One region of the Vagococcus zengguangii genome, then DNA from elsewhere that is predicted to be linked to it. Evidence: predicted binding sites of a transcription regulator. Region 1 holds the regulator's gene; the other holds the start of a gene.
What was found. Region 1 encodes HrcA, which represses chaperone genes, less so after heat shock. Its sites were predicted from a motif close to TTAGCACTCNNNNNNNNNGAGTGCTAA; they were not measured.
Positions count from the first base shown of each region.

Region 2: groES (co-chaperone GroES) is a predicted target of HrcA. The motif match lies at 8,706-8,732, and genes of this name have one in related genera.

Region 1 covers NZ_CP039712.1:1,242,862-1,253,562, forward strand. The annotation lists gene ccpA (catabolite control protein A) at 1-572, opposite strand, end outside; gene FA707_RS05880 (metal ABC transporter substrate-binding protein) at 823-1,854, opposite strand; gene dnaJ (molecular chaperone DnaJ) at 1,956-3,110, opposite strand; gene dnaK (molecular chaperone DnaK) at 3,248-5,074, opposite strand; gene grpE (nucleotide exchange factor GrpE) at 5,110-5,658, opposite strand; gene hrcA (heat-inducible transcriptional repressor HrcA) at 5,688-6,722, opposite strand; gene hemW (radical SAM family heme chaperone HemW) at 6,964-8,100, opposite strand; gene ribF (riboflavin biosynthesis protein RibF) at 8,097-9,050, opposite strand; gene truB (tRNA pseudouridine(55) synthase TruB) at 9,065-9,988, opposite strand; gene FA707_RS05920 (MFS transporter) at 10,112-10,701, opposite strand, start outside.
Region 2 covers NZ_CP039712.1:241,267-251,967, reverse strand. The annotation lists gene FA707_RS01255 (DUF1846 domain-containing protein) at 1-276, opposite strand, end outside; gene galE (UDP-glucose 4-epimerase GalE) at 467-1,456, opposite strand; gene FA707_RS01245 (hypothetical protein) at 1,480-1,692, opposite strand; gene treR (trehalose operon repressor) at 1,828-2,535, shown strand; gene treC (alpha,alpha-phosphotrehalase) at 2,611-4,275, opposite strand; gene treP (PTS system trehalose-specific EIIBC component) at 4,326-5,747, opposite strand; gene FA707_RS01225 (DUF975 family protein) at 5,918-6,625, opposite strand; gene groL (chaperonin GroEL) at 6,746-8,371, opposite strand; gene groES (co-chaperone GroES) at 8,392-8,676, opposite strand; gene FA707_RS01210 (cold-shock protein) at 8,903-9,103, opposite strand; gene FA707_RS01205 (helix-turn-helix domain-containing protein) at 9,438-10,283, shown strand; gene murB (UDP-N-acetylmuramate dehydrogenase) at 10,349-10,701, opposite strand, start outside.

The DNA of each region.
Region 1 (10,701 bases):
AATAACGATCCTGTTACTAAGGCAATTTCTTTGTTACCGTTTTTAGCTAACAATTCAGTTGCTTCTTTACAAGCTTTAGCATAGTCAATGTTTACCGATCCTACTTGTTGGTCAGGGTCTATAGCTCCTGCTAATACAACTGGTGTTTTAGAACGTGAAAATTCCGCTCTTAATTCATCCGTAATGTGGTAACCCATAAAGACGATACCATCTACTTGTTTTGATAATAACGTGTTCAACACGTTGACTTCTTTTTCCGTTTGGCCATCAGAACTTGCTAAAATGATGTTGTATTTGTACATTGTCGCAACATCATCGATACCACGCGCTAATGCTGAGAAATAAGCATTACTAATATCGGGAATGATTACACCAACTGTTGTAGTTTTTTTACTTGCTAGACCACGAGCAACAGCGTTTGGACGGTAATCTAGACGGTCAATAACCTCTAGCACTTTCTTACGCGTAACCGGTTTAACATTTGGGTTACCATTAACGACACGTGATACAGTTGCCATTGAAACATTCGCTTCGCGTGCAACATCATAAATTGTAATAGTTTGTTTTTCCATAATTTCCTCCATTATTTTATCTAGAAATTCATTTTTTAGTAGTCATCATTAGAATAGCAAATGTAAGCACTTTATGCAAGCGTTTTAATGACGTGTTTCTCAAATGATTTTCATACGCCACTTCACTCGATTCATATAGCACAAAGGTTTATATATACTTTTGTAAATTTTCAACTTTTTTCATTATATGAATAAATCAACGATTTGTAAACCGTTTTGAAAGAAAAAAGCACCTTTTCAGGCGCTTTTTTTACTTAATCGATTTTTTCAAAGCCTCTAAGTTGTTTTCCATGATAGAAAAATAATCTTCGCCGGCCTTAACATCTTTAGTTGAGACTGTTTCTAATGTCGATAACGTTAAAATTTCGGCACCTGTTGCTTTGGCAATTGTATCGGCATATTTACTTGAGCCTGATTGTTCAATGTAAATATATTTGACCTGTTCCTCTTTAACAAAATCCTGCAAAGCTGCTAATTGTTTTGGACTAGGCTCAACATCAGGTGTTAAACCTGAAATGGAGACTTGATGTAAGCCGTATTCATTAGCTAAGTAACCAAAAGCTGCATGTTGTGTGACGAATGTTTTGTTTTGAGCATCCTTGAACGCCTCTTTAAATTCACCATCTAGATTGGTTAATTTTTCAACAAATTGGTTATAATTTTTCTCATAGTTAGTCTTATTTGGTGCATCTATTTCAGTAATACCTGATAAAATGTTTTTAGCTTGTTGTTCAGCCAATAGAGGACTTAACCATACGTGAGGATCTAACTCATGATTGTGACCCGCATGATCTTCGGCTTCCTCTTCGTCATGCTCAGGTGTTTCTGCTTCATGATCATGCCCATCGTGTTCATCATGTTCATCTGCTTCATGGTCATGTTCATCTGCTTCATGGTCATGTTCATCACCTTCTTCATTCGCTAAGAGCTCAATCCCTGCAGAAGCTTCAATTACTTTGGTCTTCTTGGTATCGATATTAGCTAGGACTGAAGATACCCAGGTTTCCATTTCATTTGAACTATACACAAACACATCAGCTGATTGAATTTTAGCAATGTCTTTGGCACTCGGTTCATAATCGTGAGGCTCAACTTCACCAGTAACCAACATACTAACTTCGCCATTGTCCCCAACAATTTTTGTAGTAAAATCATAAACAGGATAAAACGTTGTGACTACTTTAATCCCATCATTTGCTTCGTTACTTTTTTCTGTTTTCGCACACGCGCCTAACGTCATCAGAACAGACATAGTTATCAGTGCTTTAAATAGTTTTTTCATACCTTCCTCCTACAAATCGTAATCATTACTATTTACATTATACACGAGCAAATTTATTCCGCAACAAAAAAAGTATCCAAAACGGATACTTTTTTCTATTATTACTTCTTACGACCATTAAATGCATCTTTTACTTTATCAAAGAAGCCTTCTTCTTGAGGGCTAACCACTTCATCGCCACTTGCTTCAGCAAAGTCTTTTAATGCTCGTTTTTGAGCGTCATTTAAGTTCTTAGGCGTTACTAACTTCACGATGACATGTTGGTCTCCATTACCAGTTCCACGCAATCTAGGTGCTCCTTTGCCTCTTAAGCGGAAAGTCGTACCTGTTTGTGTACCTGCAGGAATTTTCAATTTAACGTCTCCATGAACAGTTGGCACTTCTATTTCAGTTCCTAATGCAACTTGAACAAAATTCACTGGTAGTTCATAGAAGATATCTGCCCCTTCACGTTCAAAAATTGGGCTTTCTTCAACACGGAAAACAACATATAAATCACCATAAGGTCCACCGTTAATCCCTGCTTCTCCTTGGCCACTTAGACGCATTTGTTGTCCATCTTCTACACCAGCTGGTACATTAACTTTTACCTTGTGAGTTTCATTAACTTTACCAGTACCGTGACAGTCCGTACATTTATCTTTAATTGTTTGACCTTTTCCTTGACAGTCTGGACACACTTGACGGCTCATCACACGACCAAGTGGTGTTTGACGTTCAACGTTAATAGTTCCTTGTCCATGACAACGCGCACACGTTTCCGGATGAGTACCAGGTTTAGCCCCGCTACCAGAACAAGTTTTACATGATTCTTCGCGTTTATAACTAATATCTTTTTCAGTACCAAAAATCGCTTCTTCAAACGTTAAATTCACACTATATTGTAAGTCAGAACCTTGACGAGGTGCATTTGGATTACTTGAGCGTCCACCGCCTCCAAAGAATGATTCAAAAATATCCTCGAAGCCGCCAAAACCGCCTCCTCCAAAACCTTCAAATCCACCACCAAAGCCGCCACCTGCACCAAAGTTAGGATCAGTTGACGCATGACCATATTGATCGTAAGCAGCACGTTTTTGCGCATCGCTTAGGACTTCATAAGCTTCCGCTACCTCTTTAAACTTTTCGTCAGCATCTGCTTCTTTATTAATATCTGGATGATATTTTTTTGATAATTTTCGATAGGCTTTTTTAATCTCATCGTCTGAAGCATCTTTCGATACCCCTAGCACTTCATAATAATCTCTTTTTGCCATGGGTTTACCTCCACACTTCTCTAGTTTCAATGCTTTCTTATCATATCATATTATTAATAATTGGCAAACCGTCCGATTATTAATAATATGACATTAGAAAAGCCAACTACCCTAAGGTTGCTGGCTTTTCAATTTGATTAGTCTTTGTTTACTTCTTCGAAGTCACCATCAACGATATCATCTGCTGATCCTTGTGCTTCGCCAGCACCTTCAGCTGCTTGTTGAGCCGCTGCTGCTTGTTCATATAATTTAACTGTTAAGTTTTGCACGATTTCATTTAATGCATCACGTTTAGTTTTCATAGCTTCTAAATCGTTCGCTTCAACGGCTGCTTTTAATTCGTCACGTGCTGCTTCAGCTTGTTTCACTTCAGCTTCATCCACTTTACCTTCTAAATCAGCTAATGTTTTATCAACTGAGAATAATAAAGCATCCACATCGTTACGTAAGTCAGCTTCTTCTTTACGTGCTTTATCTGCTTCAGCGTTTGCTTCAGCATCTTTCACCATTTTTTCAATTTCTTCATCTGATAAGCCTGAAGAAGATTTGATTGTGATTTTTTGTTCTTTTTGAGTTCCTAAGTCTTTCGCACTAACATTTACGATACCGTCTTTGTCGATGTCAAATGTTACTTCGATTTGAGGAACACCACGTGGAGCTGGTGGAATATCTGTTAATTGGAAGCGTCCTAATGTTTTGTTGTCCGCTGCCATTGGACGTTCACCTTGTAACACGTGAATATCTACGGCTGGTTGGTTGTCTGCTGCTGTAGAGAATACTTGAGATTTGCTTGTTGGGATTGTTGTGTTACGGTCGATTAATTTAGTGAAGACCGCACCCATTGTTTCGATACCTAATGATAATGGTGTAACATCTAATAATACAACGTCTTTCACATCACCAGCAATAACCCCACCTTGAATTGCAGCACCCATTGCGACTACTTCATCCGGGTTAACTGATTTGTTAGGTGTTTTGTTTGTTTCTTTTTGGACAGCCTCAACAACTGCAGGAATACGTGTTGAACCACCAACTAAGATTACTTCGTCAATTTCAGAAGCTGATAAACCAGCGTCTTTTAAGGCTTGACGTACAGGTAATTTAGTACGTTCTACTAAGTCAGCTGTTAACTCATCAAATTTCGCACGAGTTAAGGTCATTTCCATATGTAATGGACCTGCAGCTCCAGCAGTGATGAATGGTAAGCTAATTTGAGTGCTTGTCACACCTGATAAGTCTTTTTTAGCTTTTTCAGCAGCATCTTTCAAACGTTGTACAGCCATTTTATCTTGAGATAAATCAATACCGTTTTCTTTTTTGAATTCTTCTACTAAGTAGTTCATGATTTTGTTATCAAAGTCATCCCCACCTAAGTTATTGTCACCCGCTGTTGACAATACATCGAATACGCCATCTCCTAATTCAAGGATAGACACGTCAAACGTACCACCACCAAGGTCAAATACTAAAACTTTTTCTTCTTTATCTGTTTTATCTAAACCGTAAGCTAATGCAGCTGCAGTTGGTTCGTTAACGATACGTTCTACTTCTAAACCAGCGATTTTACCAGCGTCTTTAGTTGCTTGACGTTGTGAGTCGTTGAAGTATGCTGGAACAGTGATAACTGCTTTTGTTACTTTTTCGCCTAGGTATTCTTCAGCAAAACCTTTTAAGTATTGTAAAGTCATCGCTGAAATTTCTTGAGGTGTGTAAGATTTACCATCGATGTCTACTTTGTAACCAGCTTCACCCATATGACGTTTGATTGAAGCGATTGTGTTAGGGTTAGTAACTGCTTGACGTTTCGCTACTTCACCTACTTGAATTTCACCATCTTTGAAAGATACTACAGATGGTGTTGTACGGTTACCTTCTGGATTTGGAATAATTTTAGCTTCTCCGCCTTCTAATACAGCTACCGCAGAGTTAGTAGTTCCTAAGTCAATACCGATAATTTTACTCATATTAAATCGTCTCCCTTAATTTTTCTAATTTATTATTACTGTGCTACGATAACCATTGTTGGACGTAACACACGATCATGCAATTTGTATCCTTTTTGAAGTTCATGAATCACTTCATCAGGTGCTTGCCCTTCTGAAACAGGCATTGTTTGAACGGCTTGATGTAAGTTTGGATCAAAGGTTTCTCCAAGTGCTGAAATGACTTCTACGCCTGATGCATTAAGTGCATTTAGTAAGCTATCTCTTACCATTTCAACTCCTTTTTTAAGGTTTTCACCATTTTCATCTGTTACTTCCGTTTCAAGCGCACGTTCTAAGTTGTCGATAGCAGGTAATAATTCTTTTGCTAAATCTTGTGAACGGTAGCGTGCAGCTAATTCACGTTCTTTTTGATTACGATTTCGCATATTAATCATTTCTGCTTGAACGCGTAGTAATTGGTCTTCTAATTCGTTGACCTTTACTTCAAGTTCTTCTTCCTTAGACACTTCGATTACTTCTTCAACTTCGGCTCCTGTTTCTTCAGTCGCTTCTTGAGTTGTTTCAGTTGTAGCTTGTTCTTCTTGAAGCATTTCTTCCTTCATTTCTTCTGACAACTGCCTCACCCTTTCTTTTATGAATCCAATAAGCGATAGTAGTCGCTTAAATAATTCGCTAATTCTTTTCTGTAAGTATCCATTAATGTAAAAATTTCTGAATAGGCCATGTTTGTAGGCCCGATAATGGCAATCGTACCGTTACCGTATTCACTAATTTCATAGGAAGCCGTAATCATGCTCATATTAGATAAGAGTTCATTATCATTTTCTGAGCCAATTCGAAATTCAATACCTTCATTCGGCGCTGAAATCATGTTTGACAACAACTCTTGATTATCCATTAATGAATAAAATGATTTAATTTGATGAACGTCTGAAATCATTTGGTTATCCAAAAGATTCATTTGACCACTAATATACACTTTGTCTTTAAACGTACTTGCTAAAATTGTATCAAAAACATCCATCACTCCTCTTGTTGTGACAAAATATTTTTGTAAAATCATAGGGATTTCCGTTCTTAGTTTGTTGTATACCGTGACTAATTGTTCACCGACTAATTTTTCATTGGCGATAGAAACAATAGTTTCAATATCGCTATAAGCAAGATGTTCTGGCATTTTAAATACTCGACTTTCAACGTTCCCTTTATCTGTAATGATAATGGCCACTAATTGTTGCTTGTTTAGTGGGATAACCCTAAAACCTGTCAAACGACGGCTAGTCATTTCAGGTCCTAACGATATCGCCGTATAGTTGGTCAATTGAGATAAAAAATCCGCTGAATGCGCCATAATATCATTTAATGCCGTGTATTCCTGATCAAACGATTGACGAATTCTAGTAATATCTTCTTGCTTCATTTGTGATGGTTGTAATAGATGATCCACATAGAACCGATACCCCTTCAATGAAGGTACACGACCAGCTGATGTATGAGGCTTCTCTATCAACCCTTGATTTTCAAGAACTACCAAATCATTCCGAATCGTTGCTGAGCTGGCTTTAATACCCGCGTTCATCAATGTCTTCGATCCGATTGGTTCTCCCGTTTCAGTATTTAACTGAATGACTAATCGCAAAATATCTAATTGTCGTTGTGATAACATTCTATTCACCTCTCTTTAGCACTCGGAACTCATAAGTGCTAATCACAATACTTAGTATATCAGTAAACATAGGGGTTGTCAATGGAAAAACACCATTTTTTAGCACTCGTTACAAAAGAGTGCTAAAAACAACAAAATCCCTTACAAATCAAGGAATTATAATAATTTTAATCAAAAAAATGTGTATCGCCTAGCTTAGCAATACACACTTTTTCGATATTTAATTAACATTTCGTTTAATCTAATCAATTAAAAACTTCTCAAATACTTCATTACCTAAAATTAAACCATGTTTGGTTAAAGCGATATGATCGTCTTTGAGTTGAATCAAGTCTTGCGCCTCAAGCTGAGGTAAAATCTTGCCGTAAACATCATAAAAGTCACGTCCAAACTTACGATTGAACTCTGTAATCGAAACACCTTTCAATTTACGTAGACCTAAGAACATTTGCTCTTCCATCACATTTTTAGTTGTTAACTCTTCTGTTTCACGGATTGGCAATCGATCTTCTCTTAAAGGTTTCAAATAATGTTGAATCGGGCCCTGGTTTTTATAACGCGTTTGATTCAAGTAACCACTTGCCCCCGCACCTAAACCATAATAATGCTCATTATTCCAGTAGACTAAATTATGTTGACTTTGTTTACCTGGAGCTGAAAAATTACTAATTTCATATTGTTTTTTACCATGTTTTTCCATTTCTTCAGCAGCACGTTCAAACATGTTGCCTTCGACATCTTCAGGTGGTAAATCAAGTCGACCTTGACGTGCCCAGTTATAAAAAATCGTCTGATTTTCTAGGATTAATGAATATAACGAATAATGTGGTAAATCTAAAGCAAGTGCTTGCTTCAATGTGTCTTCGAAACTAGCCATGGTTTGACCTGGTAATGCATAGATTAAATCAATACTAACATTATTACCAAACCCTGCTTTATCAATGACCTTCATCGTATCATAGACGTCTTGAGCGCTATGTTTACGACCAATTTTTTTTAGTAATTTATCATCAAATGACTGCACACCCATCGATAAACGATTAACGCCGTAAGAAGACATGACATTTAGCTTTTCTAAGGTTAAGTCACCAGGGTTCGCTTCAACTGTAAATTCATTTCCATCTTTAAAAGGCATTAACTCTCTAATGCCTGCTAGTAACACATCTAACTGCTCGGCTGTTAAAGACGTTGGCGTCCCACCACCAATATAAATCGTTTCAGTATTATCTGTTGGAAACTGTTCAAGCGTCATTTTAATTTCTTTTAATAAAGACTGAACGTATTCATCAACCGGTTGCCCTTCTAACATTACTTTATTAAAATCGCAATAATAACAAATGTGCTCACAAAATGGAATATGAATATAAGCTGACGTCATGCTAAAGACCCTCTTTCTTTAAAATAAAGCCCCGTATTTTGTTTGTCTTCATTTAATTGTGCAACAAGACCTTCAATTCCGTCAAATTTTATCTCGCCACGTAAATAATGTAGCCATCTCACTTCAACTTGTTCTCCATATATATCCTGACTAAAATCTAAAATATACACTTCAACTGTTCGATCACGATTTGCTTTAAAAGTAATATTATGACCAATTTGAGCCATCCCTTGATACCATTTGTCAGCTACTTTAATCTCCACCACATAAACACCATCTTTCGGCAAATGTACAGCGCTAGATGTTTTTACGTTTGCAGTCGGAAAACCTAAAGTACGACCTCGAGCATCTCCATGAACGACAATACCACCTGTGACATAATCATAGGCTAACATTTCATTTACCAATTCCATCTCGCCTTCATCAAGATAAACACGAATACGCGATGAACTAATTTTTAAATTGTTTTCTGATAATTTATCAACAGTTATGACATCAAATCGACCTTGTGCATAACCTGGTAAATGCTCCATCGCGGCAATTTCCTTCTTGCCATATGTATAATCAAAACCTGCAACCGCAACTTTGGCATTCAAACCAACGATGTACTCATCAACGAACGCTTCTGGTGAAAGCCCCGCAAACGCAGAGGTAAATTCAACAACGTATAAATAATCTACTCCTAAAGCTGCCATGATTTCCGCTTTTTGTTCAACCGTCGTTAAATATCTCACTGCCTTAGGATCAATTTTTTGAAAAACGATTGACGGATGTTGATTAAATGTCATTACTGCCAATTTCAATCCGCGTTTAATCGCCTCTTCTTTGGCACGTTTAATGACAGCTTGATGACCGCGATGTACGCCATCAAAGAAACCTAGTGTCATTACAACGTCACCACTTGGGATTGCGCTAGGGTCATAAGGATGATGTATTTCAATTAATTCCATAACTTTTCTACCTCTTACTGATCATTTCTAATAATTTTTGTTGGTTTTAACATATTTTTTTTGGTTGGATGAACTTGATAAACCCCGACGACTTGTCCTTGATAAAAAACAGGTAACGGTTCCTCTTCTTTAGTCGATTGATTGACTAGATGACGTGCTAAAAAGACCCCGTTTTTCACCAATTGATATTGTTCATCGTTTAATTCAATGCAAGTAAATGATGCGTCAAAAGCTCGCTCAATTGGTTGAACAAAACTAAAATCTTCTTGTTCAACTAAAGCACTGATCTGCTCTAGCGTTAATGCATTTTCTTTACTCAAGCCACCACTAGCTGTACGCGTCAAGTCGGACATATGAGCAGGTAGCCCCAAAACAGTCCCTGTATCAACCGATAACGTCCGAACATATGTCCCTTTACCACAAACCACTTTAAAGCGCCATGTTTGCGTTCCAGATACTTCATTAAAAACGGGTTCACTTGTTCGCTCAAATGAAAAGATTTCCGCTTTTCTAATAGGGCGTTCTACTTCTAACCCCTCACGTGCATATTCATATAAACGTTTACCGTTAACTTTAACCGCTGAATACATCGGTGGTATTTGCGTAATCGTTCCCACCATTTGACTCATCGCATCATCAATAGCTTCCGTTGTCAAAGGTTCAGTTAACGAAACTTGCTCAACGACTTCACCTGAAGCATCTTCAGTTGTTGTTGAGAAACCTAACGTAATCTCACCTTCATATATCTTATGATTATCTTGTAAATATTCAATCACTTTGGTTCCTTTACCAATACAAATCGGTAAAACACCGTCTACATCAGGATCCAAGGTGCCACCGTGACCGATTTTTTTCATTTTTAAAATTTTTCTTAGTTTAAATACGCAATCATGACTGGTCATGCCACGTTCTTTCCATAATGCAATAATACCGTCCACGATAATTACTCCTCACTTAGTCTAATAACCCAGTTATTATAACATATTACACCTTATAAGTGGGCAAAATGCTTTGAAATTCAACGCTTCAATCATTTAAACTTTATAAAAAAAAGCAGAAGGTTAACCTTCTGCTTGGTATTTCTTACTGTTTAGTTTTAAGGAAATAATTCCGGTAATTAACAAAATAAGCGCTGATACAAAGTAAGGCGAGCGGTGATGCATATCAAATAATGCTCCTGCTACAATTGGACCCACAATATTACCCACACTTGTAAACGTTGAATTCAATCCATTAATCATCCCTTGATTATTGCCAGCATGTTTAGATAAATAGGTTGTTACAGCTGGTCTAAACAAGTCAAATGACAAGAATACCACGAACGTTGAAGCCACTACTACCCACGGTCTATTCGTAAATGCTATAAACGCAATAAACAATGCACTTGAAAAGAATGTTAATTGAATTAAGCGTAACTCACCCATAATATCAACTAATTTTTCAAAGATAAACAGTTGGAAGATTAAGGCAAAAATACCTCCAATCGTAATAACGACTGAAATTTGTCCAACTGTAAAACCAAAGTTTTCAGTGGCCATCACACTGTATATCGCTTCAAAAGCTTGTAAACCAAATGAAGAGATAAAAATGATAACAAATAACATACTGAAAATAGGATTTTTCAGCAAATTAAAAGCTTCCGTTTTTGCGT
Region 2 (10,701 bases), 1.0 Mb from region 1:
CATATCATAAGTAATGCCGTAATCTCCGCGAATTTTGTTACGCTCAATATCACCTGCGAAGACACAAATAATGATTTCTGTTTGATCTTTTAACTTATGTAGTAATTTGATTTTTGCATCTTGGTCAAAACCTGGCAACACGCGCTTAGCATGCATATCACCGATTAATTTACCACCGAATTCTAAATATAATTTATCGTAGTTATTTACGCGTTCTAGAATATACTTAGATTGTTCTTCAATATACTTCTGTGGATCAAAACCTACTTTATTCATTTGCATTACCCCTTAATATCTATTTGTAAAAAACATAGTATCTATCTTATAAAAAAATCGTGCAATAAACAAGTGGAAACCACCAAATTTAACCTAAATGATATATTTCTATTCTCAAAAAAGAGTTGTAGCCAACTAGCCACAACTCTTTTATTTATCAATCTTTTTAAATAATATTTGTTACTTATTTTTATCCTTGATAACCATTCGGATGACTAACATGCCACTCCCATGCTGTTTCGATAATTTTATCAACATTCGTATATTGTGGTTTCCAACCTAAAATGTCATAAGCTTTTTGAGGTGACGCAATTAAAACTGCTGGATCACCTGCACGACGTTCACCTATTTTAGCTGGTATTTCCTTACCTGTCACACGACGCGCTGCTTCGACCATCTCTTTAACTGAAAAACCTTCGCTACTACCTAAGTTGAAGACACTACTTTCGTTACCTTCTTTTAAGTAGTTAAGCGCTAGAATATGTGCTTCACATAAATCTACAACATGAACATAGTCACGAATACATGTGCCATCAGCCGTTGGATAATCGTCACCAAAAATCGTGATGGCTTCACGTTGCCCTAAGGCTGTTTGTAAAATAATTGGCACTAAATGTGTCTCAGGATTATGATCTTCCCCAATTTTAGTTTCTAGATCAGCCCCAGCAACATTGAAGTAACGTAACGCAACGTACTTAATACCATACGCTTCATCACACCAGTGCATCATTTTTTCCATCATTAACTTACTTTCACCATAAGGATTCTTAGGATTAGTCGCTGTCGTTTCTTTAATTGGCACCTCTTCAGGCTCACCATAAGTCGCAGCTGTTGAAGAGAAGACAATGTTTTTGACACCAAACTCTTGCATCACTTCTAAAGTGATTTGAGTCCCATAAACGTTATTATTGAAATATTTTAAAGGTTTGCCTACTGACTCACCCACTAACGAACTCGCGGCGAAATGAATCACACCTTCAATTTTTTCTTTAGAAAAAACCGAACGCATAAATTCCTTATCACGGATATCTCCTTCATAAAAACGCGCTTTACTGTCGATAGCCGCTTGATGACCTGTTAATAAATTATCGATCACCACAACATCAAAATCTTGTGCTACTAATTGTTTTACTGCATGAGAACCAATGTACCCTGCTCCACCTAAAACTGCAATTGTCATGTTTTCGCTCCTTTTACTTTGAGTTACGTGAACAAATCACTACTCAATAAAAATATTATTGTATACGCTAACACTATAATACCATAAACCAATGTCGCTATCCCTAAAGAATATAAAATATTCGTTAATACACCATACATTTCATCAGTTTGTTCTTTTTTTCGATAGTTCATGATAATCGTAATCACAACACCCAATACAACAGAACACGCCAGAAGCAACAAAATCATTGTCATCTTAGCTAAACCTCCTTATCACTTCGTCCATTATATTATACACTTTTAAAATTAAGTTACAAAACAATCTGCGATGAGTTTTTTGAACAAACCTTCACTAAAATATGATAAACTGACCTTGAGGGGGCTCTTTTTATGAATAAATTCAAACAAATCTTCCACGATTTAAAACTAAAAATACAAAATAAAGAATATGAAAATGGTACATATTTACCAAGCGAAAATGAATTAGCTAAACAATACCAAACATCAAGAGAAACAATCCGAAAAGCTTTGAATCTTTTATTAGAACACGGCTATATTCAAAAAATACGTGGAAAAGGATCCATTGTTATTTCACCAAAACAATTTAATTTCCCTGTTTCAGGTCTAACAAGTTACCAGGAATTAGTAGCCTCACAGCATTTAACTAGTCAAACAACTGTCCTGTCTAATAATCTTATCAAGACTATTGATACAATTAAAAAACACAGTGAATTAACAAGTCCAAATGGTCTTCGCTACATAAAACGTCAACGCTGGTTAGATGGTAGTCCAGTGATTATTGATCACGATTATTTCCATCCAGATATCATTCCTGAAATTCCTAATGAAGTCGCAGAACAGTCAATCTATGAGTATTTAGAGAATAGTTTAGGTTTAGCAATCAGCTATGCGACTAAAACCATTACTGTTGAAGCCGCAACACAAGATGATGTAACATATTTAGGTCATCAAGACTATGTAGTCGTCGTTCGTAGCGATGTTTATTTAGAAGACACACAACTATTCCAATATACCGAATCCCGTCATACCATTGACAAGTTCAAATTTGTAGATTTTGCTAGAAGACGCCATAACTAGAAAATTTAGTCAAATCAAATAAGGCCAAAAAGGAACCTCTTTTGTTGTTTTAACACAACATAGAGGTTCCTATTATTATTTTCTTCGATATAAAACTAATGTTTCAAATGGTTTTAATAAATAACGATCATTATCAATAGCTGGTTGTTCGTCTTCATTTGATAATAACACTTCTCCTGCCACTACATACTCAGAAGGAATGATAATTTCTTCCACTTGATCATAGAAGTTATTCCAAACTATCAGTTCTTCAGCATCTGTTTGTCTGATATAACTAAAAATTCGTTCATGTTCCATCAAATGTGGCACATACTCCCCTTCAGAAATAACCGCATAATGCTTACGTAATTGGATTAACTGTTGATAAAATTTAAAAACACTTGTCTCTGACGCTAAATCGGCTGCAACATTAATTTCTTCAAATGTCTTACCAAGTTGTAGCCAGGGCGTTCCTTCTGTAAATCCAGCATGCAGACTCGTATCCCACTGCATCGGTGAACGACTATTATCGCGTGATTTTTCTTGAATCATCATTAGGGCCTCGTCTTCACTCATCCCATTTGCGACTAATTCCGCATAGGCATTATGTGACTCCACATCGACAAAATCGGTAATCGATGCATAATCAGGATTTAACATCCCAATTTCTTCACCTTGATAAATATAAGGTGTGCCACGCATCAAATGAATCGTCGCCCCTAACATTTTGGCTGATTTTTCACGGTACTGACCAGTATCCCCAAAACGATTTAAAGCGCGTGGTTGGTCATGGTTATTCCAAAATAAGGCATTCCAACCATTCCCGTCTGACATTCCAACTTGCCAGTCATTCAAAATATTTTTTAGCGCCATAAAATCATAAGGCATTTTCGTCCATTTTTGCCCATCTTGATAATCGACTTTTAAATGATGGAAACTAAAAATCATCGTTAACTCGTCGCGTTCTGGATTCGAATATAATTGTCCTTGCTCGATGGTGGTTGAAGACATCTCTCCAACTGTCACAATATTTTCTCGCTGACCAAAGGCTGCTTGATTCATTTCACGAATAAATGTGTGTGCTATCGGACGATCTGTATATAACAGTTTATCAATTTGACCAGGTAACGCATCAATTAACTCTTCGTCTTTTCCGATTAAGTTCATTACATCAAAACGGAACCCTTCAACACCTTTATCTAGCCAAAAATTTAAAATGTTGTGCATCTCAGCTCTAACCTCAGGATTACGCCAATTCAAATCAGCTTGTGTGACATCAAATAAATGTAAATAATATAAATCAGTCTCACCAAAACGTTCCCAAGCCGGCCCTGAAAACTTCGATTCCCAATTAGTTGGTAATGAGCCCTCAGCCTGTAACGGGCGTAAAATATAATAATCTTGATATTTTTTATCACCGGCCAAAGCTTTTTGAAACCACTCGTGCTCTGTCGACGTATGATTAAAAACCATATCTAACATCACACCAATACCTTCTGCTTTTAGCTTTTTGACTAAGTCTTCAAACTCTGACATCGTTCCAAATAAAGGATTAATTGCCGTGTAATCAGACACGTCATAACCATTATCACGTTGGGGTGACGGGAAGATTGGGTTAAGCCAAATCATATCCACCCCTAATTCTTTTAAGTAAGGAATTTTCTCAACAATCCCCTGTAAATCGCCTACACCATTGCCAGTTGTATCTTTAAATGACTTTGGATAAATTTGATAAATTACTTTTTCTTTAAAATTGTTCATGTCTAACATCCTTACTGTTTTATCTTCTTGTTTCTTCACTTGAATTTTGGTTAAAATGCTTCTTTTTTAGCAAATACACGGTACTTATTGAAAACATAAGTCAATACGACCGGTACAACAATCGCAATTAGCATACATAATGCAAACGACAACGTTCCTGTTTTGATAGATAAGATACCTGGTAAACCTCCAACACCAATTGATGATGCTTGTACACCTGTGAAAATGGCCACCATGCCGGCTAACCCTGAACCAACCATTCCGGCAATAAATGGATACATGTATTTCAAGTTAATCCCAAACATCGCAGGTTCTGTTACTCCTAAATAACAAGAAATCATCGCAGGAATTGAAACTTGTTCTTCCTCTTTGTTTCCACGGTTAATTAAAATAATACCTAATACTGCTGAGCCTTGTGCGATATTTGATAAAGCAATCATCGGCCACAGGTTGGTTCCATTAAAGTCAGCAATTAATTGTAAATCAATCGCATTAGTCATGTGATGTAGACCTGTAATAACTAGCGGGGCATAGAAGAAACCAAACACTGCTCCGAACAACCAATTTAAACTACTTGTTAAACCAGCATTTACGACAGTGGAAATAGCCGAACCGATTTTCCAACCGATTGGCCCTAATACTGTATGCGCAATAAAAATGGTTGGTAGTAATGAGAACAATGGTACTAAAATCATTGAAATCGCATTTGGAATGACTTTTCTTAACCAAATTTCTAAATAAGATAATAAGAAGCCAGCCATCATCGCCGGAATTACTTGGGCTTGATAACCAATTTTATCGATTGCAAAAAATCCAAAATCCCATTGTGGAATTTCTGTTGCACCACTTACACCATAAGCATTCAATAATTGCGGTGACACTAAACAAATCCCTAAAATAATCCCTAAAATTTGAGTGGTACCCATTTTACGTGCAATACTCCATGTAATCCCTACTGGTAAGAAGTGAAAAATGGCTTCCCCTGGTAACCATAAGAAATCATTTACCCCTTGCCAAAATTGTGAGACCTGAACGATAGTCTGTCCATCTAAAGCATCAAATTGAATACCTTCTAAAACGTTTCTAAAACCTAAAATTAAACCACCTACAACTAACGCAGGAATTAACGGCGTAAAAATTTCGGCTAACGTTGCCATAATTCGTTGAATGACATTCATATTTTGTTTAGCTGCAACTTTTGCTTGATCTTTAGACACGCCTTCTTTACCGGATACTTTTACAAAATCATTATAAAATTCTGGAACATCATTTCCAATAATAACTTGAAACTGACCCGATTGAGTAAACGTTCCTTTAACCGCACTAATCTTTTCAATCTCAGGAATATTAGCTTTTTCAGGGTCTTGTAAAACAAAACGCATACGTGTCACACAGTGTGTCACAGCTGAAATATTATCACTACCTCCAATTGCATTTAGCAACTCTGCGGCATCTTTTGAATATTTTCCCATTTTAATACGCCTTCTTTCATTTTTGTTTGATCACATGTATATACAAGTTACACATATAGAGTAACCTCTTTAATAAAAAAATGCAAGCACTTTCATTTGGTCGTCAAAAAAATAGCCAACATCTTCGCTAGATGCTGACTAAAGGCACTAAATGTTATTCAATAATCAAACTACTGTAAACCAAACTCATAATTATTTTCAATCAAATCCTGATAAAATGCCGCTTTGGTTGCATTGATATAAGGAGTTAACCATAAGTAGCCAATACCAAAGCTCAATGCTGCTAATATATGCCAGCCAATAAACGATAAATCCAGCATAAATAAACGACCTTTATGACCATTCATTAAGCGACGACTATCGGTAATCACGTCCATCACCTGAACAGGTTCATTATGTTCCAAACGATCATAAAACAAATAATTCACTTGTGAGTAAGAATACGTTTTAATGATACCTGGAATGACAAATAGCATGCTCCACAAAGCCGTTAAAATGAAAATCATGATGTTAATAAAGAAGTTATTGCCAATAACACCTGCTTTAAATCCTTGCAAGTTGTTTTCTAATGGCATAATTTGGGTTGAACGATTCCTAACCAATGCTAGATGCGTCCAGCTAATCCCCATAAAAAATAATGAGCCAATCAAAGTAGAACTACGATCCCAAAAATCTGCAATATTATCACCATTCAACGACTCTATCGTAACATCAAAATTTCTAGATAAAAAGATCCATCCAAAAATAGCTAACATTACAGGAATAATTGTTAAAATCACATTAAGTAAAACTGGAACTAAGTTAAGCATAATAGCCGCTCCCCATTTCCCCTGCAAACTACTTTTTGCGATTTGTTTTAATTCTGCTGATGTTTTCATACACATCACAGCCCTTTCTTGAAAAATAACCGATTAATGAATATTCTACACTATTTTAGTTAGTTCACCAACCAAAAAGAGGATCAACCTCTCAAGATTGATCCTCTGAATCTAACTTAATTACATCATACCGCCCATCATACCTGGGTCCATTCCTGGTCCTGCTGGCATTTCTGGTGCTGGTTGATCAGCAATTACAGCTTCAGTTGTTAAGATTAATGACGCTACACTTGCTGCGTTTTGTAAGGCTGAACGCGTTACTTTTGTTGGGTCAACAATTCCTGCTTCAATCATGTTTACCCACTCACCAGTTGCTGCATTGAAACCTAAACCTAATTCCTCACGTTTCATACGGTCGACGATGATTGAACCTTCAACACCGGCATTTTCAGCGATTTGACGAACTGGCTCTTCTAATGCACGTAAGACAATGCTTACTCCTGTTGCTTCATCACCAGTTGCTTCAATAGCTGACACTTTTTGGATAACGTTAACTAAGGCAGTACCACCACCTGATACGATACCTTCTTCAACCGCCGCACGTGTCGCATTCAACGCATCTTCAATACGTAATTTCATTTCTTTTAATTCAGTTTCAGTTGGTGCACCGACTTTAATTACGGCAACCCCACCAGATAATTTAGCTAAACGTTCTTGTAATTTTTCACGATCAAAATCAGAAGTTGTTTCTCCGATTTGGCCACGGATTAAAGCAACACGGTTAGCGATTGCTTCAGCTGAACCAGCACCTTCAACGATGGTTGTATTATCTTTATCTACAACCACTTTTTTAGCAGTTCCTAAAGCTTCCATTGTCGCATCTTTCAATTCTAAACCTAAATCTTCTGTAATGACTGTACCGCCAGTTAAGATAGCAATATCTTCTAACATCGCTTTACGACGATCACCAAAGCCAGGTGCTTTAACAGCCGCTACATTGAAAGTACCGCGGATTTTATTTAACACTAATGTTGGTAATGCTTCGCCATCGACATCATCAGCGATAATTAATAATGGCTTACCTTGTTGTAAAATTTGCTCTAATAATGGCAAGATATCTTGGATATTAGAGATTTTCTTGTCAGTAATTAAGATATATGGATCTTCTAAAACAGCTTCCATTTTATCTGTATCCGTCACCATGTATTGTGATAAGTAGCCACGGTCAAATTGCATACCTTCTACAACGTCTAATTCTGTTTCAATCCCTTTAGATTCTTCGATTGTAATAACACCGTCGTTACCAACTTTATCCATCGCATCAGAAATATAGTCACCTACGACTGTTGAACCTGATGAAACTGCCGCAACTTGTGCAATTGATTCTTTTGTTTCAACTGGTTGAGAAATGGCATGTAACGCTTCAACCGCTGTTTTAGTCGCTAGTTCAATCCCTTTACGGATACCAACTGGGTTTGCACCAGCAGTTACGTTTTTAATTCCTTCACGAACAATCGCGCGTGTTAAAACAGTCGCAGTTGTTGTACCGTCACCTGCGATATCATTTGTTTTAGAAGCTACTTCAGATACTAATTTAGCTCCCATATTTTCAAAGTGATCTTCTAATTCGATTTCTTTGGCAATTGTTACCCCATCATTAGTAATTAATGGTGACCCAAAACCTCTTTCTAACACAACATTACGTCCTTTAGGTCCTAATGTTACTTTTACCACGTCAGCTAAGGTATCTACCCCTCTGACCATTGCTTCGCGAGCATCGCCTGCAAATTTAATATCTTTAGCCATATTCAATCATCCTCTACTTTCTATTCTACAATCGCAATAATATCTTTTTCATGAACAATTAAATAATCTTTTCCAGCATGATTCACTTCTGAACCTGCATATTTCTCAAATACAACCTGGTCGCCTACTTGAACTGTTAATGGTAATGTTTCACCGTTTTCTAACGTACGACCTGGTCCCACTGCTAGGATGGTTCCTACTTGTGGTTTTTCTTTAGAGGCTGAAGTTAATACCAGCCCTCCTGATGTGACTTCTTCTTGCTCAGCCACTTCAATAATGACACGATCTCTTAATGGTTTTAACAACTTAAATCCCTCCATTTGCTTTATTAAGATTAGCACTTAAAACTCAAGAGTGCTAACCACACTTATAATAATACTCATTAATCATTCGTTTTGCAAGTGTTTTAATTGCGCTTATGACTAAATTATCTCTTCAATCAGTACGTGTAAAACTACCAAACAAATAAAAAAAAAGACTCACTAGCAAAACTAGTAAGTCTTCTATAAGTTCAATCATTAGATGCAATAATTACGCTTTGTTAACGTTTACTGCTTGAGGTCCGCGATCGCCAGATTCTACTTCGAAAGTAACTGCTTGACCTTCTTCTAAAGTTTTGAATCCTTCACCTTGGATAGCTGAGAAATGTACAAATACATCATCTCCACCTTCAACTGTAATGAATCCGAAACCTTTTTCAGCGTTAAACCATTTAACTGTTCCTTCTGTCATTATTAAACTCCTCCTTTTCCCAAATATTTCGTGTAGTTCTTGAAGGGAATACAAGGATTCGTTTAATAGACTCCTTTGTTTCTCCGTTACAAACATATCACTACACTTATTCTATCATATAACATAAAAAATGCACAACATATTTTTGCGTAAATCTATTTACCAGTGATAACATCAGTTTTTTCAACACTTGGAATATGATATTTTAGACAAAACAGTGTTATTATTAACCAAAATAAAATAACATTAATATAAGCATAATAATTGCGACGTATTCTATATAGGTGGTACCCTAATATCAGATGAACTTCATATTAAGGAGCGTGTAAAGATTATGGAAAACTTTGTATATGGCACTGTTTTGAAGAAAATAAGAAAAGAACTCAAACTGTCACAAAAAGATGTTTCAGAAAATATTTGTTCCCAAGCTATGTTGAGTCGCATCGAAAATAACGATGTTATACCAAACGTTATTATCATGCAACAGTTATGTTCCCGCCTTAATAAATCTGTCGATGAAGTCCTATCTCACAACGACTCCTCTGTTAATCGAAAAAATGCACAAGCTCAAGAAGTATTAGATTTGATTAGCTATTATCATTCAACCGAACAATATTCACTATTAAATAATTTAATGACAACGAATCATTTCTTAGAATCATTTACTACTGATACACAACTACAAGCCTTTCACTATTACAAAGCCTGTTTATTGGCATTTTATGATCCACAATCAGAGCACGCCTTCTCCCTTTTAGAAAAAAGTTTAAACTATACGTATAAAAAAAATAACAAACCATACCTAACTGACATGGAATTAATGATTATGTGTGAATTAGCGACTTATCATTTAAATAATGATAATTTAGCCAAAGGGTTACTCTACATCAATCAAATTTCAACTAGCTTTGAAGAAAAAAAACATGATCTCACTCGCCACGAATTAGTTCGTTCTTTATATAACATTTGTGTCGCACTTATCCATCAAGGCCAAATAGAATTAGCTCAAAAATTAATTGAATGTGGTATCAATTGGGCAAAAGAAAAGCAAATTTATTATTATTTAGACCAACTATTCTTATTAAAAGGTGTCATCATGCAAGAAAATTATAAAATTAATGAGGCAATTGACCTGATTAAGACAGCTAACCAAGTCCGCATGTTGGCATCTTCTCAATAACACTCCACAAAGAAGAAAAACCTAGGAACAAGACGCATTCGCAGTCTTGCTCCTAGGTTTCTTTTTTAATCTCTACCGATAATTCGAACTTCTGGTTCTAATTGGACTTGGTTACGTTCAAAAATCACCGTTTGAATATGGGCAATCAGTTCCATATAATCGGTTGCTGTCGCGTCGCCAATATTCACAATAAAACCCGCATGTTTAGTTGAAACTTGTGCGCCACCAATTGTGTAACCTTGTAAGTCAGCAGCTTGAATTAATGCGCCTGTATAATACCCTTCTGGACGCTTAAAGACACTACCACAAGAAGGTAAATCTAGCGGTTGTTTACTTTCTCTTAAAAACGTCAATTCATCCATTTTCGCAAAAATTTGGTCGTACTTGCCTTTTTTCAAAGTGAAGGTTGCACTTAAAA